Regions from separate parts of the Mesorhizobium sp. M0698 genome, predicted to be linked through region 3. Evidence: predicted binding sites of a transcription regulator. Region 3 holds the regulator's gene; each other region holds the start of a gene.

Region 1 (9,799 bases), on a different contig from region 3:
GCGCTGAAATTCGACGAGCGTCTGGAACATCGGACGAGACTAGCAGAAAATCGGCGAGCGTCAGTGCATGTGGCCGTGGTCATGCGTGTGCTCGTGAGGATGGTCGTTCTCTCCACGTTCCGTTGAAAACCGCACATTCGCCTCAGCCAGGGCCGGCATATGCTGGGATAGTTCGTCCTTCAGCGCTGCGGCGATCTTGTTCGCCGCCGACAGCGGCAGGGTTCCGTCCGCGGCAATTGCGATGTCGGCGTGCAATCTATGACCGATCCAGCGCGCCTTGGCATCGACAATGCGCGCGCCCGGAACATGCTCGGCGGCATGTCGGATTTCGTCCATCACACCGGGTTCGATTCCATCCAGCATGCGGGTCAGCACCGAGCGGGCCGATTGCCAGACGATACCGAAGATCGCAATCGTGATCAGCAGACCGACGATCGGATCGGCCAAGGAAAAGCCGAACCAAACGCCGATGGCTCCGATGACCACGGCAAGGCTGGTAAGTCCATCTGTGCGGGCGTGGTAGCCGTCGGCAATCAGTGCCGCGCTGTTGATTTCGCGACCGACGCGGATACGGAACACGGCAACCGCCTCGTTGCCGAGGAAGCCGACAATACCCGCCGCAGTCAGCCAGCCCAGGTGTGTCACCACTTGTGGATTGATCAGCCTGTCGATGGCTTGGTAGGCAGCGACTACAGCGCTGAACAGGATGATGAGCACGATGATGATGCCGGCCAGATCCTCGACCCGGCCCAAGCCATAGGTGAAGATCCGCGACGGCTTGCGCCGCGCCAGCACGAACGCAATCCATAGCGGGATCGCCGTGGTCGCATCGCCGATGTTATGGATCGTATCGGCCAGCAATGCCACGCTCCCCGACAACGCAACCACGACCATCTGCAATGCCGCGGTGATGGCCAGGATCACGAACGACCATTTGATTGCCCAGATGCCCCGGTCGGTGGTGGCAATTGTCGCGTCGATGACGCCATGGCTGTGACCGTGCGGACCGTGACCGCCGTGATGATGTGCGGCGTGCGAGCCGAGCCCGAGCCATTCCAGAATGGGGGCTACGATGGAATTCATAGATATTTCGCCAGCTGCTTGAGTTCCGCCAGCGAGTTGCCGCCGGTTTCGACGCTGTCCGTCAGGCAATGCTCGATGTGATCGTTGATCAGCTCGCGCTTGGCGCTGCTGATGGCCCTTTCGACGGCATGAAGCTGCTGCGCCAGGTCAACGCAAGGGCGATGCGCCTCGATCATCGCCAGCACCGCCGCAAGGTGGCCTTGCGCGCGCTTCAGGCGCTTTACGATGGAAGGATGCGAAGCGTGGAGATGATCTGACATGCCTTCAGCATATCCTCCCGGGGAGGATACGCGTCAAGCTCTAAGTCAGCTGTGCACCTTTCGGAGGGGCTTCACCTTGAGCATGGCTTGTTCTATGCCTTTCCCATGAAGAAGCTTGCCCGTTTTCTTGGCCTGCTGGTCGTTGCAGCAGTCCTTGCGGTGGCGCTGGGCACGCTGCTGCCGCGCCCGCTCTGGCCGGCGGCCGTTGCCGATCCGATCGGCACAAGCCACCGTATCCTGGTGCTGCAAAATCCGATCCACACCGACATCGCCATCCCGGTCGACGACGATGTGCGCCGGCGCTTCCATTTCCTGGTCGATGCCGGCATTCCAGCAGACGTGGCGGAGGTCCGCTACATCGTCTTCGGCTGGGGCGGCCGCGCCTTCTATCTGGAGACGCCGACCTGGTCGGAGCTGAAGGCGGTGCCGGTGATGAAGGCGCTGACGGTCGATGCCTCGGCAATGCATGTCGACATTTCCGTCGACATCGCCGAGCCGCATCGCGACGTCGCCGGCTTCGACATCGGCGAGGAGCGGTTTACGGCGCTGCTCGATTACATTGCGGCAAGCTTCCGGCAGGGGCCGAACGGGGCCATCCCGATCGAGAGTGCGGCCTATTCCCGCTTCGATCGGTTCTTCGAAGCCAATGGTCATTTCAACGCGCTGATCGGCTGCAACACCTGGACGGCGGCGGCATTGCGCACGGCCGGGCTGCGCACCGGCTGGTGGAATCCGCTGCCGGCCTCGCTCGGCCTGTCGATGCGGCTTTACAATTGACAAGGCGACTTAGGACCGCCGAGCGTCCTACGCCCACCAACCATAGAGCCAGTCGAGATCGGCGGCGAGCTTTTCGGGCGAGCGCATCGCCAGGAACAGGTTGCGGGCCATCGCCACCGGCCCGGCCGCATGCCAGGCGAGGCGGTTGATGGCGCCGCGGCGGGCGACCTGGGCGACGCGCGGCCGCCGCGCCTGTTCCCAGGCGGCAAGCGCCCCCTCAAGATCGGCTGTGGAGGCCGCAACGAAGCCGGCAAGCGTCGCCGCGTCCTCGATCGCCATCGCCGCGCCCTGTGCGGCAAACGGCGTCATCGCGTGCGCCGCATCGCCGATCAGCGCGATGCCTTCCGGCGTCGTCCATCGCCGCTGCTCGACGGTGTGGATCGGCCATGCCATCCACGGCGCCGCCTCGCTCGCCAGACGGACCAGCGCCGGCGCGGTACCGCGCATGGCGCTGGCGAGGCTGGCGGGGTTGGCATGCCCCGACCAGCCCTCGGCGATGCGCTCGCCCCCAGTGAAGGCGGCGAGGTTGAAGGCAGTGCCACGACTGACCGGATAGGCGACCATATGGAAGCCGGGATAGAGGAATGCAGTAACGCAATCGGGCGCACCGATCGCTGCAAAGGTTTGTCCGGCGGGGCTGTCGGCGGCCACCGTGGCGCGCCAGGCAAGCTCGCCCGAAAACCGGCTTCTCCGGAAATCGGCTGCGTTGCGGGCAAGCGTTTCTCGCACCGACGACCAGACGCCATCGGCGCCGATCAGCAGACAGCCAGCCTCGACCGTGGCGCCATCAGCCGATGCAGTGACGGTAACACCTTTCGATCCGGCTGCGATGTCGGTCACCCGCGCGCCGGCGATCAGATCGATACCGGGCTGCTCCGAAACTCGCTGCATCAGCGCTGACTGCAGATCCGCGCGGTGGGCAACGAGATAGGGCGCTCCCCAGCGCGTTTCGGCCGCCTGGCCAAGCGGTACGCGCGCCAGCTTGCGCAGCGTGGCGGCATCCTTGAGCACGACCGCCTCCGGCCGCACCGCCGTCGGCAACAGCCGATCGAGTACGCCGAGCTGCCGTAGGATGCGCGTCGCGTTGGGCGAAAGCTGGATACCGGCGCCGGCAGCCTCGAGGTGCTGCGCCTGTTCGAACAGTTTTATCCGATAGCCGCGCTCGGCGAAGGCCAGTGCCGCGGTCAGCCCAGCGACGCCCGCCCCGGCGATGACCACCTGCCGGGACTGCGTTTCCTGCATCAGGCTTGTCGCGGAAGAATCAGGCGGCCTGGTCGAGATAGAGGCAGCCCGGCGGCTGCGTTTCCAACGCCTTCAGCTTCGGCGAATAGCGATAGAGCGTCGAGCAATAGGGGCAGACCTTTTCATTGTCGTCGCCCATATCGAGAAATACATGGGGGTGGTCGAAAGGCGGATTGGCGCCGGTGCACATGAATTCCTTGACGCCGATGTCGATTGCCGGATAGCCCGCATCGTTCTGGAAATGGGGAATGGAACCGCCTGCCATCGTCGTCTCCTGATCTTGTCGATTGCATCTGGATCATAACCCGTCTCTTTGCAAGATCGATGAAATGAAACTGTCGCAAAAGCCTGTCAGAGGATAAGTTAAGCCGGTTAAGGCTATGGTCGTCGAACGGTGTGGGAAGAGCGGAAACCATGAACGAACTGAAGCCGGTGCAGAACGAATTCATCACCGTCGAGGCGGCGAGCCGCGAAGGCGGCAATCCCGACCGCTTCGTCAACCGCGAGTTTTCCTGGCTGCAATTCAACCGGCGCGTGCTCGAAGAGTCGCTGAACGCCAATCATCCGCTGCTCGAGCGTGTTCGCTTCCTGTCGATATCGGCCGCCAACCTCGACGAGTTCTTCATGGTCCGCGTTGCGGGTCTTGCCGGCCAGGTGCGCGAGGGCATCGTGCTGAAGAGCCCGGACGGACGCACGCCCGAGCAGCAGCTTGAACAATTGCTACGCGAGGTCGAGCGCCTGCAGGAGGACCAGCAGAACAGCCTTTCGGCGCTGATGCTGCTCCTCGACAAGGAAGGCATTGAAAGCATCACTCGCGAGGCGCTGAGCAAGGACGAGAAGGCCTGGCTGGAGGACCATTTCCAGGAGCAGGTATTTCCGGTGCTGACACCGTTGTCGATCGATCCGGCGCATCCGTTCCCGTTCATTCCCAATCTCGGTTTCTCGATGGCGCTGCAATTGCGCCATCGCAAGAACGGCGAGGAAATGAGCGCGCTTCTGCGCCTGCCGGTGGCGCTGAGGCGCTTCATCCGTTTGCCGGATCGCAAGCGCCATGTCCGCTTCATCCCGCTCGAGGAGGCGGTCGGTCTTTATATCGGCAAGCTGTTCCCAGGCTATGAGGTCAAGGGCTCCGGCACGTTCCGCATCATCCGCGATAGCGATATCGAGGTCGAGGAAGAATCAGAGGATCTGGTGCGCCTGTTCGAGACGGCGCTGAAGCGCCGCCGCCGCGGTTCGGTCATCCGGATCGAGTTCGACAGGCTGATGCCGCCCGAGTTGCGCGACTTCGTCGCCGGCGAGCTTGGTGTCTCGGCAAGCCGGATCAGCGTGCTCACCGGTCCGCTGGCGCTCAGCCAGATTTCGGAGATCGTCGCCGTCGCCCGCGACGATCTGAAGTTCACGCCCTATAACCCGCGTTTTCCCGAGCGCATCCGCGAGCATGGCGGCGATTGTTTTGCGGCGATCCGCGAGAAGGACATCATCGTCCACCACCCCTACGAATCCTTCGACGTGGTGGTGCAGTTCCTGCGTCAGGCGATGGCCGATCCGGAAGTGGTAGCGATCAAGCAGACGCTCTATCGCACCTCCAACGACAGCCCGATTGTACGCGCTTTGGTCGACGCCGCCGAGGCCGGCAAGTCGGTGACCGCGCTGGTCGAGCTCAAGGCGCGTTTCGACGAAGAAGCCAACATCCGCTGGGCCCGCGACCTCGAGCGAGCCGGCGTCCAGGTCGTCTTCGGCTTCCTCGAACTGAAGACCCATTCGAAAATGTCGCTGGTCGTGCGCCGCGAGGATGGCAGGCTGCGCAATTACGTGCATCTCGGCACCGGCAACTACCACCCGGTCACCGCGCGCATCTACACCGACCTGTCCTTCTTCACCACCGCCCCGACGATCGCGCGCGATGTCGCCCAGCTGTTCAACTTCATCACCGGCTATGCCGAGCCGGCCGAGCAGATGCGGCTGGCCATATCGCCGTTCACGTTGCGCGACCGCATCCTCAAGCACATTTCCGATGAGATCAGCCACGCGCTGGAGGGCAGGCCGGCCCGCATCTGGATGAAGATGAACGCCTTGGTCGACCCGATCGTCATTGACGCGCTCTACGATGCCAGCCGCGCCGGCGTCGAGATCGATCTCGTCGTGCGCGGCATCTGCTGCCTGAGGCCGCAGGTGCCCGGCCTATCGGAGAACATTAGGGTGAAGTCGATCGTCGGCCGTTTCCTCGAGCACAGCCGCATCTATTGCTTCGGCAACGGCCACGGCCTGCCATCGGACGGGGCGATCGTCTACATCTCCTCGGCCGATCTGATGCCGCGCAATCTCGACCGCCGTGTCGAGACCATGGTGCCGATCACCAATCCAACTGTGCACGAACAGGTGCTCGGCCAGATCATGCTCGGCAACATCATGGACAACCAGCAAAGTTTCGACGTATTGGCTGACGGAACCTCCCGGCGCGTTGTGCTGGAGGAGGGCGAGGAACCGTTCAACGCGCAGGAATATTTCATGACCAATCCGAGCCTGTCCGGACGGGGCGATGCGTTGAAGTCGCATGCGCCCAAGCGCATCGCGCAGTTCAAGCGCCGCAAGAAACAGAACGCAGCGACGGGCTGATGATTTCAGCGTCCCAGGGCCGGCTTCAGGACCGCCGACCGCTGTCCATCATCGATATCGGATCGAACTCGATCCGTCTTGTCATCTATGAGGGGCTGGCGCGTTCGCCGACCTTGCTGTTCAACGAAAAGATGCTGGCCGGCCTCGGCCGCGGCATCGTTTCGACCGGAAAACTCGATCCCGAGGCGGTGACGCGCTCGATGGAAGAGTTCCGCCGCTTCCGCGCGCTCTCCGACCAGGCCGGCGCCGAGCGCATATATGTGCTGGCGACCGCCGCCGCTCGCGAGGCCGTCAACGGCCCCGACTTCATCCACCGCGCCGAGGATGTGCTCAAGACCGAGATCCAGGTGCTGAGCGGCCGCGAGGAAGCCCATTATTCGGCGCTCGGCGTCATCTCCGGTTTCCATCCGGCCAACGGCATCGCCGGCGATCTTGGCGGCGGCAGCCTCGAACTGATCGACATCGACGGTGAGACGATCGGTGACGGCATCACGCTGCCGTTGGGCGGCCTGCGCCTGCAGGACATGGCGAAGAACTCGCTGACCCAGGCGGCAAAGATCACGCGCGAGCAACTGGCGCGGGCGAAATTGCTGAAAGCCGGGCAGGGCAGGGCCTTCTACACGGTTGGCGGCACCTGGCGAAACCTCGCCCGACTGCACATGGAAATGACCAACTACCCGCTCGGCGTCATGCACCATTACGAGATCGGCATCGAAAGCGCCGCGAACTTCCTCCGGCAGGTCGCCAAGGTCGAGATAGATAAGATCAAAGGCATCGAGGGCATCTCCAAGAACCGCCGTTCGCTGCTGCCCTATGGCGCCATCGTGCTGCAGGAGATCATGGCGGCGATGCAGCCGTCGAAGATCATCGTGTCGGCGCTGGGCGTGCGCGAGGGCTTTCTCTACTCGCTGCTCGACGAGGCCGAGCAGAAGGCCGATCCGCTGATCTCGGCGGCGGAAGAGCTTGCCCGCCTGCGCTCGCGCTCGGTCGACCACGCGCATGAGCTTGTCGAGTGGACCGGCAAGGCGTTCGCCGCCTTCGGCATCGACGAGACCAGGGATGAGGCGCGCTACCGCCACGCCGCCTGCCTGCTCGCCGATATCGGCTGGCGTGCCCATCCCGAATATCGCGGCAAGCAATCGCTCAACATCATCGCCCACGCCTCGTTCATCGGCGTCGATCATCCCGGCCGCGCCTTCCTGGCGCTTGTCAGCCTGTTTCGCCACGAGGGCGTGTTCAATGAAGCCGCTCCGGAAATCCGCGGACTGGCGACACCGCGCTATCTCGAGCGCGCCCGCGTGCTGGCCGCGCTGCTGCGCGTCGTCTATTTGCTGACCGCGGCAATGCCGGGCGTCATGCCACGGCTGAAATGGGAAAACCGCGGCAATGGCGTGCTGGCGCTGGTGCTGCCGGCAGCGCTGGCCGATCTTTACGGCGAGCGGCCGGCCGGCCGGCTGGCACAGCTGGCAAGGGTCACCAATCGCCGGCTGGTGCTGGCAGTCGAGGGCGGGCCAAGCGTTTCTGTGAAGTAGTTTCAGGCACGACGCCAATTGCATGTGGCAATTCGCTGCAAGCTCCACGCTTGGGAGAAGATCGTGAAATCCAGTCAAATCCTGCCGCTGCTGCTTTCCGTCCTGTCATTGTTGATTGTCGACGCGGCCAGAGCTCAGACGGTTTCCAAGGTTTCCGTTGCTGCAAAAGGCGCGTTTGAGTTTGAGAAGAGTTATCCAAAAGGCGCAGACGGCAAAACACCATTCAATCTGCTCAAAGGTTTTTTAAAACCTAAAAGTGGGCAAAAGATAAATTACTTTGTATTTAGAATAAGCGACGAAATGATCAAATTTCAAAGATCGATTTCGATGAACACGTTTTTTGCGGACGTTAATCTCTGTCCTGGCGCTGTCGATCGAACTCTGTCCGTTCATCAGCCCCTCGGCAACTTTCTTGACCCTGTCGTGGGCCGAACCGACCTGTTGCCATACCTGAAGAGGGCAAGCCTGATCCAATTGCGTAACTACCTGTATGTCGCGATTGACAGCAATCTTCGGAGCTACTCCCCCAAGGGCGCAGATCAATATGGATATGAATGGCTGCCGATCGCGGTGGAAAGCAGACAAGTTTGCCTGACCATCAGCGTCGGTCAAATGGGGCATGGCGCCTTTCTCTCTCAGCCCATAAACATAACCAGGCTTGCGGAGTTCGTCTTTCTCGACAGCAAATGAGCCGAGCCGGGCGGCAGCTTAGCCCGTCCCTGCAGCCATCCGGCCGTCGGCCGACCATGCACCCGCGCCAGCCATCGCCAGCGCCAGAAAACCGCCTGATATGGCGATGTCCTTCATCAGCATCTGTGAATGCATGAAGGTCAGCGTCGGATCGTCGCCACCCTGGCCATAGTGGCCGATGAAGCCCGCCGCGATGCAGAACGCGGCAAGCAGGAGCGCCACGATCGGCGTCTTGAGGCCGACGAGGATGAGCAGTCCGGCGATCAGCTCGAACAGGCTCGTCGCCCAGGCTACGAGCGTTGGCAGCGGCAGGCCGAGGCCGGCAAAATAGCCTGATGTGCCGGCAATGTCGGTAAGCGCGTGGAAGCCGGACGGAACGAACAGCGCGGCGAGCAGCAATCGGGAAAGCAGAAGCAGCGCATTGCGGGGCATCTTCACCTCCGTTGTCGACGGCCGCTTGGCCTGGCGCCCGATCTTAGCAGGTTTTCCGTCAGCGGACCGAAGGGCACAAACCGACAACGAAAAAGGGGCGCGGAAAATTCCGCACCCCTTTTGTCCAAGCAATGCTGGACTGCTTCAGCCGCGCTTGGCGTCGATCGAATAGGCGCCTGGGCCCGAGGAGGCCAGCACGAGGAAGCCGCCGGCAATCGCAACGTTCTTCAGGAAATTGATCATCTGCATCTGATCGGCCCAGCCGGTGTGGGCGACCAATGCGGTGGCAACGGTGAAGATCGCCATCACCCAGCCGACGATCCGGGTCTGGAAGCCGACGAGGATGGCGAGGCCGCCAAGCAGTTCGATCAGGCCGACGACAATGGCGGTCACCATCGGCAGCGGCAGGCCGAGGCTGCCGAAATAGCCGGCCGTGCCGGCAATCGCCGTCAGCTTGCCGAAGCCGGAAAGCAGGAAGATGACCGAAAGCAGGATGCGGCCGAGCAGGATCGTGCCCGAGGCGCCGGCGGCGGTGCCGGAACCGGCAAACGAAGTGTTGGTGGACGTGTTGGTGGACATGCGTAACTCTCCAGAAGGGTTTGGCCAAACGGCTTGGGATACCCGTCTAGTTAGCGCAGGCCGACTGTTCACCAAAGACGCCAGATTGGTTACGGATTGTTCACCCAGGTAACGTTTTCGCGATCAACTTACCCCGGATGCGTCATGTCCTGCGGCCGCACCAGCCGCTCATAGTCGGCTTCGCTGACCAGCCCGGTGGCCAGCGCTTCCTCGCGCAGCGTTGTGCCGTTCTTGTGCGCCGCCTTTGCAATCTTGGCCGCGTTGTCGTAGCCGATCGTCGGCGCCAGCGCGGTCACCAGCATCAGCGAACGGTCGAGTGCCGCCTTGATGTTGTCCTCGCGGGCCTCGATGCCGACGACGCAATTGTCGGTGAACGACACCGAAGCGTCGGCCAGCAGCTGCACCGACTGCAGGAAACAATAGGCCATCAGCGGATTGTAGACGTTGAGTTCGAAATGGCCCTGGCTGCCGGCGAAGCTGATCGCCGCATTGTTGCCGAAGACCTGCACGCAAACCTGCGTCATCGCTTCGCACTGGGTCGGGTTGACCTTGCCCGGCATGATCGACGAGCCCGGTTCGTTTTCCGGC
Region 2 (9,799 bases), on a different contig from region 3:
CCCTGTTCGGGCTGACACTGCTGGCGCTGCTGGTTCTTTTATGGATCATCCTGTCGGTGGCGACGCCGAGCTTCGCCTCCGCCAACAACATCTCCAACCTGTTGCGGCAAGGGTCGATGATCGCCATCCTGGCGGTCGGCCAGACCTTCGTCATCATCACCGGCGGCATCGACCTTTCCGTCGGCGCCGTGGTCGGCTTCGCCACCGTCATCGTCGCGATGCTGATCAACGCCGGCACACCGGTTTTCCTCGCCATCCTGATCACCTTGCTGGTCGGCGTCGCCATCGGCATGTTCCATGGGTTCGGCATCGTCAAGATGGGCCTGCCGCCCTTCATCATCACCCTGGCAACGCTGACCTCGCTGCGCGGCATCGGTCTGTTGATGACCAATGGCAACTCGATCTCGATCAACAACGACGCCTTCCAGACGTTCTCGCGCAGTTCCTTCGCCGGCGTCCCCAATCTGTTCTGGATGGTGATCCTGGTCGGCATCCCAGCCTACATCTTCCTGCACCACAGCCGCTGGGGCCGCTATCTGTTCTCGGTCGGCTCCAACGCCGAGGCGTCGCGCCTGTCAGGCGTCAACGTCCAGCGCACCATCTACATGGCCTACACGCTGTCGGGCCTGTGTGCGGCCTTCGTCGGCGTGCTGCTTGCCTCGCGCATCGGCATCGGCAATCCGACGCAGGCCGAGGGCTGGGAATTGCAGGCGATCGCCTCCTCGGTGATCGGCGGCACCTCGCTGTTCGGCGCTGTCGGCTCCGTGCACGGACCGCTGCTCGGCGCCTTCATCCTTGCCACCATCAACAACGGCGCCAATCTGCTCAACGTCAACGCCTTCTGGCAGCGCATCATCACCGGCGTGCTGATCATCGTCATCGTCTATTTCGACGGGCTGCGCCGCCGCGGCAAATAGACTGCCTCCCAACAACCGCCGGCCTCGCGACAGCAGGGCCGGCGGTGCCATGAACCGACTGGATTGAAGCATGAAAGCCGTCGTCTGCCGCTCGCCCGGCGAACTTGTCCTCGAAGACCGTCCGGCGCCTGGCGCGCCCCCCGCCGGCTGGGCGCTGGTCGCCGTCAGCCATGTCGGCATCTGCGGCACCGACTATCACATCTTCGAAGGCAAGCACCCGTTCCTCGCCTATCCCCGCATCATGGGCCACGAGGTTTCCGGCACCGTGATCGAGGTTAGCGAGGACGTCGATCTCGCCGTCGGCGAAGCGGTGATCGTCAATCCCTATCTCGCCTGCGGCAAATGCATCGCCTGCCGGCAAGGCAAGCCGAATTGCTGCGTCAGGATCGAGGTGCTCGGCGTCCACCGCGACGGCGCCATGTGCGAGCAGATCCTGGTGCCGGCGCAAAATCTTTATCCGGCAAACGGCCTGTCGCTGGCCGATGCCGCCGCCGTCGAATTCCTGGCGATCGGCGCCCATGCCGTGCGGCGCTCGCTCGCTGATCCAGGTGCGCGCACACTGGTCATCGGTGCCGGCCCGATCGGGCTCGGCACGGCGCTGTTCGCCCGCATCGCCGGGCTCGACGTGACGCTGCTCGACATGAGTGCGGAGAGGCTGGGTTTCGCCGAAAGCGAACTCGGCTTCGCGACCCTCGACGGCTCGCGGGGCGCTGCTGCCGACCTGGTGCGGGAAGCAACCGGCGGCGACGGCTTCGACGTGGTTTTCGATGCCACCGGCAACACCCGGTCGGTGCAGTCGGCCTTCGCCCATGTCGCGCACGGCGGGGCGCTGGTCCTGGTTAGCGTCGTCAAGGACGACATCGCCTTTTCCGATCCCGAATTCCACAAGCGCGAGATGATGCTGATCGGCAGCCGCAACGCCCTGCGTGTCGATTTCGACCATGTCGCCGCCTCGATCCGCAACGGCGCGCTGCCGCTGGCAAAGCTGGTCACCCACCGCACCACGCTTGGCGAGACGCCGCACGACCTCGCCCGCTGGGCGCATGAGAAGTCCGGCCTGATCAAGGCCGTCATTCAAGTCGGATGATGCCAGGGCTGCCGCATCTCAGAGCGCCGACAGTTTGAGCTCGATCCGCTCGGCCGGGAAGCGCGACTCCGAAAACTGTATCGGCTGACCGTCGGGCGTGACGTTGACGGCGACCGTCACCAGCACGATGGCGCCGGGCTGCAGCTGGAGGTCCGCAAGGTCGGCGGCATCGGCATGGCGCGCCGACAGCACGGTCGATTGCCTGAGGTAGTCGTCGATGCCGAAACGTGCCAGCGATGCGGTGATCGAACCGGTTTCCGCCATGGCGGCATCGATGCCGGCAAAGCGCCTGGCATCGAACCAGCCGGCCGCGCGAGACACCGGCATTCCATCGGCTTCGCCGCGCGTTTCCAGGCGTATCACATCGGCCCCCGTCGCCAGGCCTAAGCCCTCTGCGACACGACGGTTGGCCGGCTCGATCGATGACGCGAGCAAGGTGATATGCCGCTCGGACGCCTGTCCTTGCAATCCCTCGGAAAAGCGGGTGCGGGCGCCGATCGGATAAGACAGCCGTTTGCGCGACAGCACGAAGGTGCCGCGCCCCTGCTCCGCCCTGAGCACACCCTCCTGCACCAGCGCTGCGATAGCGCTACGCACCGTGTGGCGGTTGACGCCATAGCGTCCGGCCAACGCGATCTCCGGCGGCAGCGCGGCATTCTCGGGAAAATCGCCGGCGGCGATCGAATGCAGGATCTGGTCGGCGATCTGCCGCCACAGCGCGACACCGCTGCGCCGCTCGATGCTGTTGGCTTGTCCGATCATCTCCCGCCCCAATTCCTCGCGCCGATCTTTTGGCCCGTGTCACGTGCCCGTCATGGACACGCGCTAGATAATGGATATAATTTGTATAGTTGTCTATATCAATAGACAAATGAACGCAGACGAGGAGCACCGGCCATGCGAGGACGGGAAGCGCGAGAGCAGGCCGAGCGCAAGGCCGTGATGGCGACGCTGGCGCAATCGGCCGGCGACGACATCGTCCGCCTCTGGGACGAAGCCGGCCTGCCTTGCGAAGCGGAACTTCTGCGTGGCCCCGAAACCGGCCTGGTTACGGTACGCGGCCGCATCGGCGGCGGCGGCGCGCCCTTCAATGTCGGCGAGGCGACGGTCACCCGTGCCACGGTGCGGCTTGCGTCCGGCCATGTCGGCCACTGCTACGCGCTTGGCCGCGACAAGCAGAAGGCAAGGCTGGCTGCAATCGCCGACGCGCTCTGGCAGGATCCTGCCCACCGCAACGAGGTCGAGACCAGGATCGTTGCGCCCTTGCAGGCGGCACTGGCCAAGGCGCGTGAACAGCGCCGCGCCGAGACGGCGGCGACCAAGGTCGATTTCTTCACCATGGTGCGCGGAGAAGACTGATGGATATCGCCACTCAATCCATTGAAGGCGGCTTCGCCGATCCGGTATTCAATGCCCAGACCGTATTCCATGCCGTGATGGACGCGATGGCGCGGCCGGGCAGCGTCCAGCCCTTGCCGGCCCTTGCCCACCCACCGGCGCCGCTGTCGGCCACCGCCGGCGCCGTTGCGCTGGCGCTGTGCGACAACGACACGCCGCTCTGGCTCGACCCGGCTTTGCAGGTGTCGGCGGTGAAATCCTGGCTTGGCTTCCATACCGGCGCGCCGCTGGCCAACACCCCGGCCGACGCGCATTTCGCGCTGATCGCCACGCCGGCCGAGATGATGGCGCTCGACGGGTTTTCGCAAGGCACCCAGGATTATCCCGATCGCTCCACGACGCTGATCCTCGAGGTCGGCGATCTCATCTCCGGCGCTGCGCTGGTGCTCGAAGGCCCGGGCATCGAGAAGACGGCGACGATCGCGCCGGCGCAAATGCCGCGCCATTTCGTCGAGCAATGGAAGCAGAACAACCAGCGCTTTCCCCGCGGTGTCGACATCGTCCTCGCCACCCCTGACAGCGTTGCCTGCCTGCCGCGCACGACGCGCATCAAGATGATGGAGGCGTAGCATGTATGTTGCGGTAAAGGGTGGCGAAGCGGCCATTCGCAACGCCCACAAACTGCTCGCCGACCGCCGGCGCGGCGATCGTTCGGTGCCCGCACTTCGCCTCGACCAGATCGTCGAGCAGCTGGCGCTCGGCGTCGACCGGGTGATGAGCGAAGGTTCGCTCTACGACAGGGAATTGGCGGCACTCGCCATCGTCCAGGCGCGCGGCGACATGATCGAGGCGATCTTCCTGGTTCGCGCCTATCGCACCACGCTGCCGCGTTTCGGCTACACCAGGGCGATCGACACCGGCACGATGCTGGTCGAGCGGCGGGTGTCGGCCACCTACAAGGACCTGCCCGGCGGCCAGTTGCTCGGCCCGACTTTCGACTACACCCACCGGCTGCTCGATCCCGAACTTGCCGCCGGCGGCGATGTCGCCGAGCCGGAGCAGCGTGCAGGCGAGGCGGAAGCCATGCCGCGCGTCTCGGCCATCCTCGCCCGCGAAGGCCTGATCGAGCCCGACGGCGACATGCCTGGGGATCATGTCCCCGGCGACATCACCCGCGAGCCGCTCGAATTCCCGATGGCGCGCGACATCCGCCTGCAGGCGCTGTCGCGCGGCGACGAGGGGTTTCTGCTGGCGCTCGGCTATTCCACCCAGCGCGGCTACGCGCGCAACCATCCCTTCGTCGGCGAGGTTCGCATCGGCGAGGTCGAACTGGAACTGGACGTGCCGGAACTGCCCTTTGCCGTGCCGCTCGGCAGCATCCGCGTCACCGAATGCCAGATGGTCAACCAGTTCAAGGGCTCGGCCAAGGCGCCGCCGCAATTCACCCGCGGCTACGGCCTCGTCTTCGGCCAGAGCGAGCGCAAGGCGATGGCCATGGCACTATGCGACCGCGCGCTGCGCGCCTCGGAGTTGGGCGAGGATGTCATCGCCGCAGCGCAGGACGAGGAGTTCGTCATCTCGCATTCCGACAATGTCCAGGCGACCGGCTTCGTCGAGCATCTGAAGCTGCCGCATTATGTCGACTTCCAGGCCGAACTCGACCTCGTGCGCCGCATGCGCGCCGAGCATGATGCCCGCGAAAATGCCGGCAAGGCCGAAGAAAAGAGGCAGGCAGCGGAATGACTTCAGTTAGCTCCACCACCGTGACCTCCCCCGTCTGGGGAATGGCCTCCGGATCCGCCGTAACCGCTACTGCCGCCAATGGTCTCGCCTTGCGCGCCTTCCCTCGGCTCAGGAAGAACCATTCTTCGAAGCACAAAGGCAACCACCCCGACGAACACCAGCAACAGGATTCCGAGGCGCATCCATCCGGTCGGGGTCATCGGAGCCCAGCCCCTTTTCCGTGTCTTGGAACTCAATTCGGTAGCACAGAGCGGAAGCGATCGCCATGACCGACATCGCCACCTACAACTTCGCCTATCTTGACGAACAGACCAAGCGGATGATCCGTCGGGCGATCCTCAAGGGCATCGCCATTCCTGGCTATCAGGTGCCGTTCGCCTCGCGCGAAATGCCGATGCCCTATGGTTGGGGCACCGGCGGCGTCCAGGTCACCGCTTCGATCATTGGCCCGGACGATGTGCTCAAGGTCATTGACCAGGGCGCCGACGACACCACCAATGCCGTCTCGATCCGCGCCTTCTTCAAGAAGGTCGCCAATGTCGCGGTCACCACCGAGACGGCGAAGGCGACCATCATCCAGACGCGCCACCGCATCCCTGAATATCCGCTGAGTGCCGGTCAGGTGCTGGTCTACCAGGTGCCCATCCCCGAGCCGCTGCGCTTCCTCGAGCCGCGGGAAACGGAGACGCGCAAAATGCATGCGCTGGAGGAATACGGCCTTATGCATGTGAAGCTCTATGAGGACATCGCCAGGCACGGCCGCATCGCCACCACTTATGCCTATCCGGTAAGGGTGGAGGGCCGTTATGTGATGGACCCGTCGCCGACGCCGAAATTCGACAATCCCAAGATGCACCGTTCGCCGGCTTTGCAATTGTTCGGCGCCGGCCGCGAAAAGCGCATCTACGCGCTGCCGCCCTTCACCGATGTGGTCAGCCTCGATTTCGAGGACCATCCGTTCGAGGTGCAGACCTTCGACCAGCCCTGCGCGCTGTGCGCGGCCGAGAACGTCTATCTCGACGAGGTCATCCTCGACGACCATGGCGGCCACATGTTCGTCTGCTCCGACACCGATCATTGCGAGAAGCGGCGCGCGGAAGGCCACCGCGGCCATCTCGCGCCCGAGACCCATCTTGCCCCAGGAAAAACGGAGCCGGCGCAATGACAGACGAACCGCTGCTGCGCGTTTCGGCGCTGTCCAAATTCTACGGCTCGCGCGTCGGCTGCGAGAACGTCACTTTTGACCTCTGGCCGGGCGAAGTGCTGGCGGTGGTCGGCGAATCCGGCTCCGGCAAGACGACTTTGCTCAACTGCCTGTCAACTCGACTGCTGCCCAGCTCCGGCACCGCCAGCTACCGGATGCGCGACGGCCAGTTTCGCGAACTTTACCGCATGAGCGAGGCCGAGCGCCGCTTCCTGATGCGCACCGATTGGGGTTTTGTCCATCAGAACCCGGCCGACGGGCTGCGCATGACGGTGTCGGCCGGCGCCAATGTCGGTGAGCGGCTGATGGCGGTCGGCGACCGTCACTATGGCAGGATCCGCGCAACGGCGGTCGACTGGTTGTCTCGTGTCGAGATCGACGAAGACCGCATCGACGACGAGCCGCGCGCCTTTTCCGGAGGCATGCGCCAGCGCCTGCAGATCGCCCGCAACCTCGTCACCGGGCCGCGGCTGGTGTTCATGGACGAGCCAACCGGCGGCCTCGACGTCTCGGTGCAGGCGCGCCTGCTCGATCTGTTGCGCGGCCTGGTCACCGATCTCGGCCTGGCCGCCATCGTCGTCACCCACGATCTCGCCGTGGCGCGGCTGTTGTCGCAGCGCATGATGGTGATGAAGGACGGCCGCGTCGTCGAAAGCGGCCTCACCGACCGCGTCCTCGACGATCCGCGCGCGCCTTATACCCAGTTGCTTGTCTCCTCGATTCTGCAGGTGTGACGATGATTGTTCCGGCGTACCCCCCTCTGGCCTTCCGGCCATCTCCCCCTCAAGGGGGGAGATTAGCTGCCGCGTACGGTTTCGCCACTCTCCAACGTTGCAGAACGAGCGAGACGGGGAGGCTGCCAATCTCCCCCCTTGAGGGGGAGATGGCCGGCAGGCCAGAGGGGGGTGCTCAGGCGAAGACATTGCGGGCCGGCGAAGCGCCGAACGGGAGAACCCTCTGATGGCAACCCCGCTCGTTGTCTCCGATGTCGCGAAGAGCTTCACCATGCACCTGCGCGACGGCATCAAACTGCCGGTGGTCGCCGGTGTCTCATTCGCGATCAGGGCCAGCGAATGCGCCGTGCTCGGCGGCCCGTCCGGCGCCGGCAAGAGCTCGATCCTGAAAATGCTCTACGGAAATTATGCCGCCGATGAAGGCCAGATCATCGTCCAGCACGAGGGCGGGCTCATCGATCTCGCCTCGGCCAGCCCGCGCACCGTGCTTGCCGTGCGCCGGCTTACCATCGGCTATGTCAGCCAGTTCCTGCGCACCGTGCCGCGTGTCTCCGCGCTCGACGTCGTGGCCGAACCGCTGGTCGAGCGCGGCGAGGAGCGCGAGGTCGCGCACGGCAAGGCACGCGCCTTGCTGGCGCAGCTCAACCTGCCGGAGAAGCTCTGGGCGCTGCCGCCGGCGACGTTCTCCGGCGGTGAACAGCAGCGCGTCAACATCGCGCGCGGCTTCAGCACCGAGCACCCGATCCTGCTGCTCGACGAGCCGACCGCTTCGCTCGACGCCAGGAACCGCGATGTGGTGATTTCCCTGATCGCCGCCAAGAAGGCAGCGGGGGTCGCTTTGCTCGGCATCTTCCACGATCACGACGTGCGTGAGGCGGTCGCCGATCGCGTCATCGACGTGACCGCCTTCGCCGCCGGGAAAATCGCCGCATGACCAGGAAACTGTCGGAGGCGCCGCTGATCCACGAGACGGCGGAAGTCGAGAACTCGACGCTTGGCCGCTGGACCGAGATCGCCGAGCGCTGCCGGGTTTCCGAAAGCACGCTCGGCGACTATTCCTACATGATGCAGGACTGCGGCGTCTGGTGCGCAACGATCGGCAAATTCGCCAACATCGCCGCAAGCGTGCGCATCAACGCTACCAACCATCCGACCTGGCGGCCGACGCTGCACCATTTCACCTATCGCGCCTCCGACTATTGGGATGACGCCGAGCACGAGAGCGAATTCTTCGCCAAGCGCCGCGCCAAACGCGTCACCATCGGCCACGACACCTGGCTCGGCCACGGCTCGACCATCCTGCCGGGCGTCACCGTCGGCGATGGCGCGGCGGTCGGTGCCGGCGCGGTGGTGTCGAAGGACGTCGCGCCCTACACCGTCGTCGCCGGCGTACCGGCCAAGCCGATCCGCGAACGCTTCGACCGCCGCACCGCGGAGCGCTACCAGGCGCTCGCCTGGTGGGACTGGGACCATGCAAGGCTGCGCGCCGCGCTCGACGATTTTCGGGAATTGTCGGCGGAGGCGTTTCTGGAGAAATATGGCGTCTAAGGGATCGTGAACGGTGAATGGTGAATAGTGAATGGCGGGACGGATAGGTTTCGAGGCTTAGGGAAGCCTCTCTTGCCACCATTCACTATTCACTATTCACTATTCACCATTCACCATTCACCATTCACCATTCGAGCTTCTCGCGCCGAGTTGATCCCGCCCCGCTCCAGGCTGTGGGCAGTAACAAAACTGACATCGTTCCGACACTGCAGGTTCATGCGGCTGCGCTAGCCAGGGTAAACAGACCTTCAATTGCGATTGGACTGGAGCCTGCACCATGTCAGCTACGCTCGAAATCCGCGGCGTCACCCGCCGGTTCGGCAAGAACACCGCCGTCAGCAATGTTCACATCGCGATCCCGCAAGGCCAGATGGTCGGCATCATTGGCCGCTCCGGCGCCGGCAAATCGACGCTGCTGCGCATGATTAACCGCCTCATCGATCCCAGCCAGGGATCCATCCTGTTCAACGGCGTCGAGGTCTCCGGGTTGCGCGGCTCGCCGCTCCGGCGATGGCAGCGCGACTGCGCCATGATCTTCCAGCAGTTCAATCTGGTGCCGCGCCTCGATGTGCTGACCAATGTGCTGCTCGGCCGGCTCAACCACCGCTCGACGCTGTCCAACCTGTTTGGCATGTTCTCCCGCGGTGAATGCGCCGAGGCGGTTGCAGCCCTCGAGCGCCTCGACATCGCCCGCACCGCCCTGCAGCCGGCCGGCACGCTTTCCGGCGGCCAGCAGCAGCGCGTTGCGATTGCGCGCGCCATGATGCAGCAGCCGAAGGTGTTGCTGGCGGATGAGCCGATTGCCTCGCTCGATCCGCTCAACGCCAAGGTGGTGATGGATTCGCTGCAGGACATCAATTTGCGCGAGGGCATCACCGTCATCACAAATCTGCATACGCTGGATACGGCCCGCACCTACTGCAACCGCATCATCGGCATGGCCGCCGGCAAGGTCGTCTTCGACGGCCCGCCCGAAGCCCTCAACCGCGAGGCCGTGCGCATGGTCTACGGCGCCGACAGCAATGGCGGCGAAATCTCCGAGGCCATCACCTCCACCAGTGTCACCATCAAACAGAAAATCGCTGCATCCGCCGGACCGCTCGAGCCCGCATTCCCGGGATATTGAGAACGGCCTGATCGCCCGCCCGCGTCAAAGGCACCTGTCAAAAAATTCGAACGCTACCGGCGCGAGGCCGGGACCAACAGGAGAGAGATAATGTTCAGGAAG
Region 3 (9,799 bases):
TTTCGAGGTGCCAGGGATTGCCCAGCATCAGTCGATCGAGAAAGCGATCGGCGCGCGGCCGGTGAGAGTGGTCGGGCCGGCCTTTTTCCCGGCGGACTGACCAGGGCGGGCGATGTTCCGAGACGGCTGGCCGGATAGCCGCTTCAAGGCCTGGAGCCGTACGCATCGACGGACGTCGGCTGGTTATTCGCAGACCATGCGGGCCCGTTTGCCGGGCTCGCTGACATTCTTGCAAGTTAGCGGCTTCGTCGGCTCCGGCGACAGCATGGGCGGGTTGTTGGTGACCCTCCTCCGAGGCGTTGCAACGGAAGCCGCGCTCCTGCGCACCGCCGGCCTTTTCGGCGTTTGCGGCGCCACTGGAAAGACGTCGGTCTCCAGTTGCGACTGTTCGGCTTGCGCCTGCGGCGAAGGCCTGTCCCAGAAACGGCGAACATCGAGCGGCTTGGGAATGATGACGGTGCCGTCATAGCTGCGCGCGCAGCCGCTTCCCAGAGGCAGCGCCAGGCACAGGAAGACAGGCAGAATCCGTCGAGACATCAGCAATACCCCTGCAAGCTTATAACGCTGCTTCGGCCTAACCGACAACCGGCGGAATAGGGCGAAGGGAGTAGATACCGTGAAGTAGAGTCGTCGCACTTCCAGTCGAAGGCGTTGCTCGAAGATCGAGCGCCGGGTCGGGCGCGGATGGAGGTCCAGCGCGAGTTAGAACCTTGCGATTCGTCAACGCTTCCAGCGTAAGGCCATGGTGCGATCGCACCATACCAAAGCTGCGCTCAGTGGCGACAATGGGATATTCGAAGTTCCGCTCCTCCAGTTACGGGCGGGAGCAGCGACCGCCGGCAAGAAACAGGGTCAGATTTACCCCAACGGACCTGTTTCGGCGATGGCGCGGCCATGACACGTTCTGGCTGCATGCAACGCGCTCCCGTCCGGCTTTTTTCTTTTAAAGCCGGTGGCTACGATCGCCGAGCAGACGATGCCGGCCGGAATTCACGCAAGCTGCTGATTCCAGCGGCAAACCGCGGCCCATGCCGACAAAGCCCGCGGCCGCTCCTTCTTAACCCGGCTGGGCGCCGTTACCGGAGCGACATGAAACTGTCATGCGACTGTAATAATCGGGGGCTATTGGCCTCAGCGGGCGCCGGAGGAATGGCGCCGAGAGACCATATTCCGAACAGGAGCAGGCCACATGAGACATTTCATCCGCTCGGCGGCCGTTGCGATTGCAATGGCTGCGGCGACGACCACCCTCACCCTGTCCGCCGCGCTCGCCGCGGACATCTCCGGCGCCGGCGCCACCTTCCCCTACCCGATCTATGCGAAGTGGGCCGACACCTACAAGAAAGACACCGGCGTTGGCCTTAACTACCAGTCGATCGGTTCCGGCGGCGGCATCAAGCAGATCAAAGCCAAGACCGTTACCTTCGGCGCTTCGGATGCGCCGCTCAAGGGCGACGAGCTTGAAGCGACCGGACTGGCTCAGTTCCCGATGGTGATGGGCGGCATCGTTCCCGTCGTCAATCTCGAAGGCATCAAGCCGGGCGAGTTGGTTCTCGACGGCCCGACGCTGGCCGACATCTTCCTCGGCAAGATCACGAGCTGGGATGACGAAGCGATCAAGAAGCTTAATCCGGACGTCAAGCTGCCTTCGCAGGCGATCGCGGTCGTTCACCGTTCCGATGGTTCGGGCACGACGTTCAACTTCACCTATTACCTCGGCGACGTCAGCGCGGACTGGAAAGAAAAGGTCGGCGTCGACAAGGCCGTGGAATGGCCGGTCGGCATCGGCGCCAAGGGCAATGAGGGCGTTGCCAACAACGTTTCCCAGACCGGCGGCGCGATCGGTTATGTCGAATATGCCTACGCCAAGCAGAACAAGCTCACCCACACCGATATGATCAACAAGGACGGCAAGAAGGTCGAGCCCACCGCGGCGGCGTTCTCGGCGGCAGCGGCCAATGCCGACTGGAGCTCGCAGCCGGGCTATGGTGTCATCCTCGCCAACGAGCCGGGCGCCGAGTCCTGGCCGATGACGGCGGCAACGTGGATCCTGCTCTACAAGAAGCCGGATGATGCCGCGACCACCGGCGAAGCGCTCAAATTCTTCGCCTGGGCATACGACAAGGGCGACGAGATGGCCGGCGAGCTGGACTACGTTCCGATGCCCGAAAAGGTGGTTGAGAGCGTCAAGGCCATGTGGGCCAAGGAAGTCGTCGGCGACGACGGCAAGCCGCTCTACTCGGCTATGTAATCTCCTCCAGGGAGGGCGTCGATGGCGCCCTCCCTGTTGCCTTCAATCGCGAGGACCCAATGACCATCGCTTCCGATGCCATGCCATCATCTGCAGCAGCCCGGGCCAGGGAAGCTACGGTGCGGCGCTTCGCGCTCACAGATGCCCTATTCCGCGGACTCACCCGCGCTTCCGCAATTCTTGTGCTGGTCATCCTCGGCGGTGTCGCGATCTCGCTGTTTGCCGGCTCATGGCAGGCGCTGTCGTCGTTCGGTTTTTCTTTCCTGACGACTGAAAGCTGGAATCCGGTCACGGAAAAATTTGGCGCACTGGCGCCGATCTACGGCACCCTGGTCACGGCGGCCATCGCCATCCTGATCGCGGTTCCGATCGGCATCGGCATTGCAGTCTTTCTCACCGAGCTCTGCCCGCGCCCGCTCAGGCGCCCGATCGGCATAGCGGTCGAGCTGTTGGCCGGCATTCCTTCGATCATCTACGGCATCTGGGGCCTGTTCGTGTTCGCGCCGTTCCTGCAGACGGCGATACAGCCCTTCATCATCAACGTCTTCCACGGCGTGCCGGGACTATCCAGCCTTTTCGCTGGCCCTCCTTACGGCATCGGCCTTCTGACCTCGGCGCTGATCCTTGCCATCATGGTGCTGCCCTTCATCACCTCGATCACCAAAGACGTCTTCGATACGGTGCCGGCGGTGCTGAAGGAATCGGCCTATGGCATCGGTTGCACGACCTGGGAAGTGACCCGGCGCGTGGTCATTCCCTATACCCGCATCGGCATCATGGGCGGCGTCATGCTTGGCCTCGGCCGGGCGCTCGGCGAGACCATGGCGGTGACCTTCGTCATCGGCAACGCCCACCGCATCAGTGCCTCCCTGTTCGCGCCGGGCACGACGATCTCGGCGACCATCGCCAATGAATTCACCGAGGCCGACGGCGACCTCTACACCTCCTCGCTGGTTTCGCTCGGCCTGATCCTCTTCGTCATCACCTTCCTGATCCTTGCCGCCGCCCGCTATATGCTGATGCGGATCGACGCCCGTACGGGAGCCTGACCGATGTCGACATCCTCATCGCTCCACAGCCGCCGCAAAGCCAGGAATTCGGTGATGATGGCGCTTTGCGTCGTCGCCGCCGGCATCGGGCTTGCCTGGCTGGCGCTCATCCTCGGCGCACTGGTCTATAAGGGCACAGCCGGGCTTTCGCTCGCGGTCTTCACCGAGATGACGCCACCACCGGGCGAGGCCGGCGGCCTGCTCAATGCCATCGCGGGCAGCCTGCTGATGACGATCATCGCCGTTGTCGTCGGCACGCCGATCGGCGTGCTGGCGGGAACCTACATGGCCGAGTATGGACGCTTTTCGCGCATCACCACCGTCGTCCGCTTCATCAACGACATCCTGTTGTCGGCGCCGTCGATCATCATCGGCTTGTTTGTCTATGAGCTGATGGTGCGGCCAATGGGACATTTCTCGGCCATTGCCGGCGCCGTTGCGCTTGCCATCCTGGTCATTCCGGTGGTCGTGCGCACCACTGAAGACATGCTCAACCTGGTGCCGAACGCGTTGCGTGAAGCCGGTGCCGCGATCGGCGCGCCACGCTGGGTGGTGATCCGTTCGGTCGCCTACCGCGCCGCATTGTCCGGCATCGTCACCGGCATATTGCTGGCGATAGCACGCATTTCCGGCGAGACGGCGCCGCTGCTCTTCACCGCGCTCAACAACCAGTTCTGGAGCAGCAATATCAACGCGCCGATGGCCAGCCTGCCGGTGACCATCTTCCAGTTCGCTCTCAGCCCTTACGAGGAATGGCAGCAACTGGCGTGGACCGGCGCACTCATAATCACCCTGACGGTTCTGGGCTTGAGCATCCTCGCCCGCAGCCTTACCGGACGCAGAGAGGACAGATGACACAGATGTTGTCCCCAGACATGACGATGGCCGAAACGGTCGTCGAGAAGACGAAGATCGAGGTCAAGAATCTCAACTTCTACTACGGCCAGAGCAAGGCGCTGAAGGACATCAGCCTGTCACTGCCTGAGCGCAGTGTCACGGCCTTCATCGGCCCTTCGGGGTGCGGGAAATCGACGCTGCTGCGTGTGTTCAACCGCATCTATGAGCTCTACCCAAAACAGACGGCCGAGGGCCAGGTGCTGCTCGACGGCAAGAACATTCTCGACCGGTCGCAGGATCTCAACCTCCTCAGGACCAAGATCGGCATGCTGTTCCAGAAGCCGACGCCGTTCCCGATGTCGATCTACGAGAACATCGCCTTCGGCGTCAGGCTCTACGAGAACCTCGGCAAGTCCGAGATGGACGGCCGCGTCGAACAGGCGTTGAAGCGCGCCGCGCTGTGGAGCGAGGTCAAGGACAAGCTCAACGCCAGCGGCTTGAGCCTGTCCGGCGGCCAGCAGCAGCGGCTCTGTATCGCCCGCACCGTGGCCGTGAAGCCGGAAGTCATTCTGCTCGACGAACCGGCTTCGGCCCTCGACCCGCTGTCGACTGCCAAGATCGAGGAACTGATCGACGAATTGCAAGCCGACTATACGATCGTCATCGTCACCCACAACATGCAGCAGGCGGCGCGCGTGTCGCGCCAGACCGCCTTCATGTATCTGGGTGAACTGGTCGAGTTCGACCGGACCGAGAAGATCTTCACGTCGCCCCGCGAGAAGCGCACGCAGGACTACATCACTGGCCGCTTCGGCTGAGCCGTTCCGATCATGCATATGAGGACAGGACCATGGGCGAACACACAGTCGCTTCTTTCGACGAGGATCTCGAGCAGATCAGCAAGCTGATCCGCGACATGGCCGACCTCGCCGGTTCGATGGTCGGCGGGGCGACCAAGGCCCTGTTGAATTCCGACAACGTGCTGGCGCAACGCGTCGTTTCCGACGACGCCATCATGGATGCGCGTCAACGCGAACTGGACGACCGCGCCATCACCCTGATCGCCAAACGCCAGCCGATGGCCCACGATCTTCGCCATGTGGTCGGAGCGATCCGCATGGCGGGCGACCTCGAACGCATCGGCGACCTTGCCAAGAATATCGCCAAGCGCGTGAGTGCGGTCGGCCTCAGCGCCACGCCGCGGGACCTGTCGCATTCCATCGACGCGATGGCGCAGCTGGTTCTCATCCAGGTGCAGGGTGTCATCGAGGAATATGCTGCAGGCGATGCGGCCGCGTTGGCCAAGCTGCGTGCCGCCGACGAGCGCATCGACGTCAAATACACGTCCGTGTTCCGCGAGCTGTTGACCTACATGATGGAAGATCCGCGCAACATCACCGCTTGCACGCACCTGCTGTTCTGCGCCAAGAATCTGGAGCGGATCGGCGACCATGTCACCAACATCGCCGAAAATGCGTATTATGTGCTGACCGGCGAGCAATTGCCGGTCAATCGTCCGAAGCAGGACGAAACGACAATGTCCGCACCGGTGACATGATGGGGGTGCCCAGCCGATGATCGCACCACGCATAATGGTGGTGGAGGACGAGGAGCCATTGGGTGTGCTGCTCCGCTACAATCTCGAATCCGAAGGCTACCAGGTCGAGGTGGTGACACGCGGCGACGAAGCCGAGATCCGTTTGCAGGAGAATGTGCCCGACCTTTTGGTGCTCGACTGGATGATACCAGCGGTTTCCGGCATCGAGCTCTGTCGTCGGTTGCGGGTGCGCCCCGAAACCGAGCGGCTGCCGATCATCATGCTGACCGCGCGCGGCGAGGAGAGCGACCGGGTGCGCGGGCTTTCGACCGGCGCCGACGACTATCTGGTCAAACCGTTTTCGACACCGGAATTCATGGCCAGGGTCAAGGCGCTGCTGCGGCGCGCCAAGCCGGAAGTGCTGTCCAGCGTGCTGAAGGTCGGCGACATCGTGCTCGATCGCGAATCGCACAGGGTCTATCGCAAGAAGAGCGAAATCAGGCTCGGGCCGACCGAATTCCGGCTGCTCGAGTTCATGATGCGGCATCCGGGCCGTGTCTTCTCGCGCAGCCAGTTACTCGATAATGTCTGGGGCGAGACAATCTACATCGACGAACGCACCGTCGACGTGCATGTCGGGCGGCTGCGCAAAGCCGTCAACAACGGCCGGATGCCGGATGTCATCCGCACCATCCGCGGTGCCGGCTATGCGATCAGGGAAGATTGACCCGCCTGGTCAGGCTACGTTCTTTCTGACGCTGGGCCTCATTTGCGCGCCCGGCGCGAAAATCTCCTGGTCGACGAAGCTTAGCGCCCGCATCGCGCAGCCTTCGCGGATCAGCGGCAATTCGTTCGGCTCTGTATCGAAGGAGATCGAGCCCGAATGCTGGCCGCCGGCGGTCTGGGCGATTGCCTTCCGCAAGGCCGGCTCGATCAGATCGAAGGCGGCGGCACTGGCGCCGACCATCGCGACCGGTGCCGGATCGATCAGCGCGAACAGCGAGCCGAGACCGAAACCCAGCGCTTCGCCGGCCTTGCGGTAGGCCTCGCGTTCCGGCCCATCTTTCTCGCGCGCCCGGGCCGCCAGTGCTCGCATGTCGGCGTCGCTGACGTCGGCGATCGGTTCGCTTTCTTCGCTCATCTGCCTGGCGTTGCGCCAGATGGCGTAGTTGCCGGCATAGGCCTCGATGCAGCCGCGCCGCCCGCAACGGCAGAGCGCGCCGCCCGGACGATGGATCATGTGGCCAAATTCGCCACCCGAGGAATGCGTCCCGGTGAACAGTTCGCCCTTCAGCACCAGCCCCATGCCGATGCCATGCGAAAGCAGGATGGCGATGAAGTCGTCGCGATAGCGATCCGGATTGCGCCAGCGCAAAGCCACCGCCATCATGTTGCAGTCGTTCTCCACCGTTGCCGGGATGCCGAATTCGTCCTCCAGCATGTCGGCAAAGGCGATGTCGGTCTGCGGCGTGATCGGCGACCACAGCATGGCGCGTGCAGGGGAGTCGGTAATGCCCTGAATCGCCAGGGCGATGCGGGCGACACTGCGGACGTCAAGGTCTGGATCCTGCAGCCGGCGCCGGACGATGGCCATGCATTCACGGATCAGCTCGTCGCGCGGCATGGTCAGCGTGTCCAGCCGGCGCTGTTCCTCGGCGACCACCTGTCCCGTATAGTCGATAATGGCGGCCGACAGGAAATTCAGCGACAACACCACGGTCAGCACCGCCGCCGCTTCCGGGTTGAGGGCGAGGCCGACCTGCGGACGACCGCGTTTCAACGAAACGGGCTCACTTGCCTTGCTCTCGGCGAGGATGCCTTCCCGTATCAGGTCGGAAGAGATCGCCGATATGGTCGAATGACTGAGGCCGGTAGTAGCTGCGATCTCAGTACGCGATGGCTGGCCGGCCCGGCGCACCGCCGAGATCACCATCGCCCGGTTGCGCCGGCGCAAATCGTCATGGCGGATTCCGACCGACATTGTTTTGCTTTCCTCCCGGTTGCCGCGGCCGCTCATGAACCGGAAGCCGTCGGTAATGTCCGACAAATAGTGTCGGACGCAGGCAAATAGTGTCAGATGCAGGTGGCGCTGTCATCGTTTATTCCGACGCTCGAAAAAACTCGCAGAGTCATCAAAATCCATCAGAATCGATGTTGACAGCAGCCGGAGATCGGGCCAGTATTTTTTCGAGGCTCGAAAAAATTAGAGCTTCTAAGCTGGTCTTTGAGCCAATTGGTCACGCCGTACGCGGCGCAGGGAGGATATGATGAAGAAATTCACGACCGCCATTCTGGCGGGTGTCGCCATGACGCTGGCGCTGGCGTCGGTGGCGCAGGCTAAAGACAAGGTCATCGGCGTTTCCTGGTCGAACTTCCAGGAAGAGCGCTGGAAGACCGACGAGGCCGCAATGAAGGCGGCCATTGAGGCCGCAGGCGACAAGTATATTTCCGCCGACGCACAGTCCAACCCCGGCAAGCAGCTCACCGACGTCGAGAGCCTGATCTCGCAGGGCGCCAGCGCACTGATCATCCTGGCGCAGGACGCCTCGGCCATCGGGCCGGCCGTGCAGAAGGCACTGGACGAAGGCATCCCGGTCGTCGGCTATGACCGGCTGATCGAGAACAAGGACGTGTTCTATCTGACCTTCGACAACAAGGAAGTCGGCCGCATGCAGGCCCGCGAAGTCTTCAAGGTGAAGCCGGAAGGCAACTACGTCTTCATCAAGGGTTCGGGTTCCGATCCGAATGCCGATTTCCTGTTTGCCGGTTCGATGGAGGTGCTGAAGGAGGCCATTGACGGCGGCAAGATCAAGAATGTCGGCGAGGCCTATACGGACGGCTGGCTGCCGGCCAACGCTCAGAAGAACATGGAACAGTTCCTGACCGCCAACGACAACAAGGTCGATGCCGTGGTCGCCGCTAATGACGGCACTGCCGGCGGCGTCGTCGCCGCGCTGACGGCGCAAGGGCTGGCCGGATCGGTTCCGGTTTCGGGCCAGGACGGCGACCACGCCGCGCTGAACCGCATCGCGCTCGGCACACAGACCGTGTCGGTGTGGAAGGATGCGCGCGAGCTCGGCAAGAATGCCGCCGAGATCGCCTCGCAACTGGCCGACGGCAAGCAGATGACCGACATTGCCGGCGTGAAGGATTTCACCACGCCCGGCGGCAATACCGTCAAGTCGCTGTTCCTGACCCCGGTCGCCATCACCAAGGACAACCTCAACGTCGTCATCGACGCCGGCTGGATCAAGAAAGAAGAGGTCTGCGCCGGGGTGACGGCTGGCACTGTTGCAGTCTGCAACTGAGCCGACGTTTCCGAAAAGTCCGAACGCCGCGGCCGCTCGCCGCGGCGTTTTTCCAACAAGAGTTGTTTTTCCGCTTCCGGCGGATAACTTCTAGGCTGCTTCCGGCATCCGCGGCAGACGGCAACCCGGCGGGAGAAACATCATGACCGACACGACGTCCAACACGCCGGTCGACAGCACGACAGACCGGGCACGGGAATCCGAACTCGGCATTGTTGCCCGATTTCTCAAGGCAACCGAACTCGACACGCGCATGCTCGGCATGGTCGGCGCGCTGCTGGTCATCTGGGTCGGCCTGCATGTCATTTCTAGCGTACGGCTCGGCGTCAATCCGTTCGACTTCGACAGCCGGACCTTCCTGACGCCACGCAATCTCTGGAACCTGTCGGTGCAGACTTCGGCCGTGGCCATAATGGCCGCCGGAATGGTGCTGGTTATCGTCATGCGCAATATCGACCTGTCGGTCGGCTCCGCCGAAGGCCTGATCGGCGTGGTCATGGGTTTTGCGCAGGTGCATTTCCTGGTGCGAATGGTCGGTCTGCAATTAGGCAACCCCTGGATCTGGATCCTGGCGCTGGCCATCGGCCTCGCGCTTGGCCTTCTGATCGGAGCGTTCCAGGGATACATCATCGCTTATCTCGAGGTGCCGGCCTTCATCGTGACGCTGGGCGGCCTTCTGGTCTGGCGGGGTGCCGCATGGTGGGTCGCCAGTGGGCAGACGATTGCGCCGCTGGATGCCACTTTCCAGCTGATGGGCGGCGGACCGACGGGTTCGATCGGTGCGCGATGGAGCTGGATCGTCGGAATTGTCGCGTGC

The links. The regulator PhoB, encoded in region 3, activates phosphate uptake and scavenging genes when phosphate is short. The targets are predictions, from matches to a motif close to TGTCATNNANCTGTCAT.
Region 1: a site for PhoB is predicted at 3,688-3,704, ahead of NKI16_RS13065 (RNA degradosome polyphosphate kinase). Genes of this name have one in related genera too.
Region 2: a site for PhoB is predicted at 2,804-2,820, ahead of phnF (phosphonate metabolism transcriptional regulator PhnF). Genes of this name have one in related genera too.

The regions. Positions count from the first base shown of each region.
Region 1 is NZ_JAMYPQ010000005.1:17,113-26,911, reverse strand. It holds gene NKI16_RS13095 (HoxN/HupN/NixA family nickel/cobalt transporter) at 1-30, opposite strand, end outside; gene NKI16_RS13090 (cation diffusion facilitator family transporter) at 61-1,083, opposite strand; gene NKI16_RS13085 (metal-sensing transcriptional repressor) at 1,080-1,343, opposite strand; gene NKI16_RS13080 (TIGR02117 family protein) at 1,449-2,120, shown strand; gene NKI16_RS13075 (FAD-dependent monooxygenase) at 2,148-3,362, opposite strand; gene NKI16_RS13070 (zinc-finger domain-containing protein) at 3,382-3,627, opposite strand; gene NKI16_RS13065 (RNA degradosome polyphosphate kinase) at 3,777-5,978, shown strand; gene ppx (exopolyphosphatase) at 5,978-7,510, shown strand; gene NKI16_RS13055 (hypothetical protein) at 7,574-8,200, shown strand; gene NKI16_RS13050 (DoxX family protein) at 8,219-8,632, opposite strand; gene NKI16_RS13045 (DoxX family protein) at 8,777-9,211, opposite strand; gene fumC (class II fumarate hydratase) at 9,340-9,799, opposite strand, start outside.
Region 2 is NZ_JAMYPQ010000002.1:201,700-211,498, reverse strand. It holds gene NKI16_RS05640 (ABC transporter permease) at 1-917, shown strand, start outside; gene NKI16_RS05635 (zinc-binding alcohol dehydrogenase family protein) at 988-2,004, shown strand; gene phnF (phosphonate metabolism transcriptional regulator PhnF) at 2,023-2,766, opposite strand; gene phnG (phosphonate C-P lyase system protein PhnG) at 2,902-3,363, shown strand; gene phnH (phosphonate C-P lyase system protein PhnH) at 3,363-3,971, shown strand; gene NKI16_RS05615 (carbon-phosphorus lyase complex subunit) at 3,973-5,085, shown strand; gene NKI16_RS05610 (alpha-D-ribose 1-methylphosphonate 5-phosphate C-P-lyase PhnJ) at 5,351-6,250, shown strand; gene phnK (phosphonate C-P lyase system protein PhnK) at 6,247-7,023, shown strand; gene phnL (phosphonate C-P lyase system protein PhnL) at 7,250-7,957, shown strand; gene NKI16_RS05595 (DapH/DapD/GlmU-related protein) at 7,954-8,571, shown strand; gene phnC (phosphonate ABC transporter ATP-binding protein) at 8,849-9,697, shown strand; gene phnD (phosphonate ABC transporter substrate-binding protein) at 9,788-9,799, shown strand, end outside.
Region 3 is NZ_JAMYPQ010000009.1:195,130-204,928, forward strand. It holds gene NKI16_RS19805 (DUF2865 domain-containing protein) at 1-100, shown strand, start outside; gene NKI16_RS19810 (hypothetical protein) at 184-537, opposite strand; gene pstS (phosphate ABC transporter substrate-binding protein PstS) at 1,190-2,251, shown strand; gene pstC (phosphate ABC transporter permease subunit PstC) at 2,311-3,300, shown strand; gene pstA (phosphate ABC transporter permease PstA) at 3,304-4,155, shown strand; gene pstB (phosphate ABC transporter ATP-binding protein PstB) at 4,152-4,955, shown strand; gene phoU (phosphate signaling complex protein PhoU) at 4,988-5,695, shown strand; gene phoB (phosphate regulon transcriptional regulator PhoB) at 5,712-6,401, shown strand; gene NKI16_RS19845 (ROK family protein) at 6,411-7,655, opposite strand; gene xylF (D-xylose ABC transporter substrate-binding protein) at 7,942-8,982, shown strand; gene NKI16_RS19855 (sugar ABC transporter permease) at 9,125-9,799, shown strand, end outside.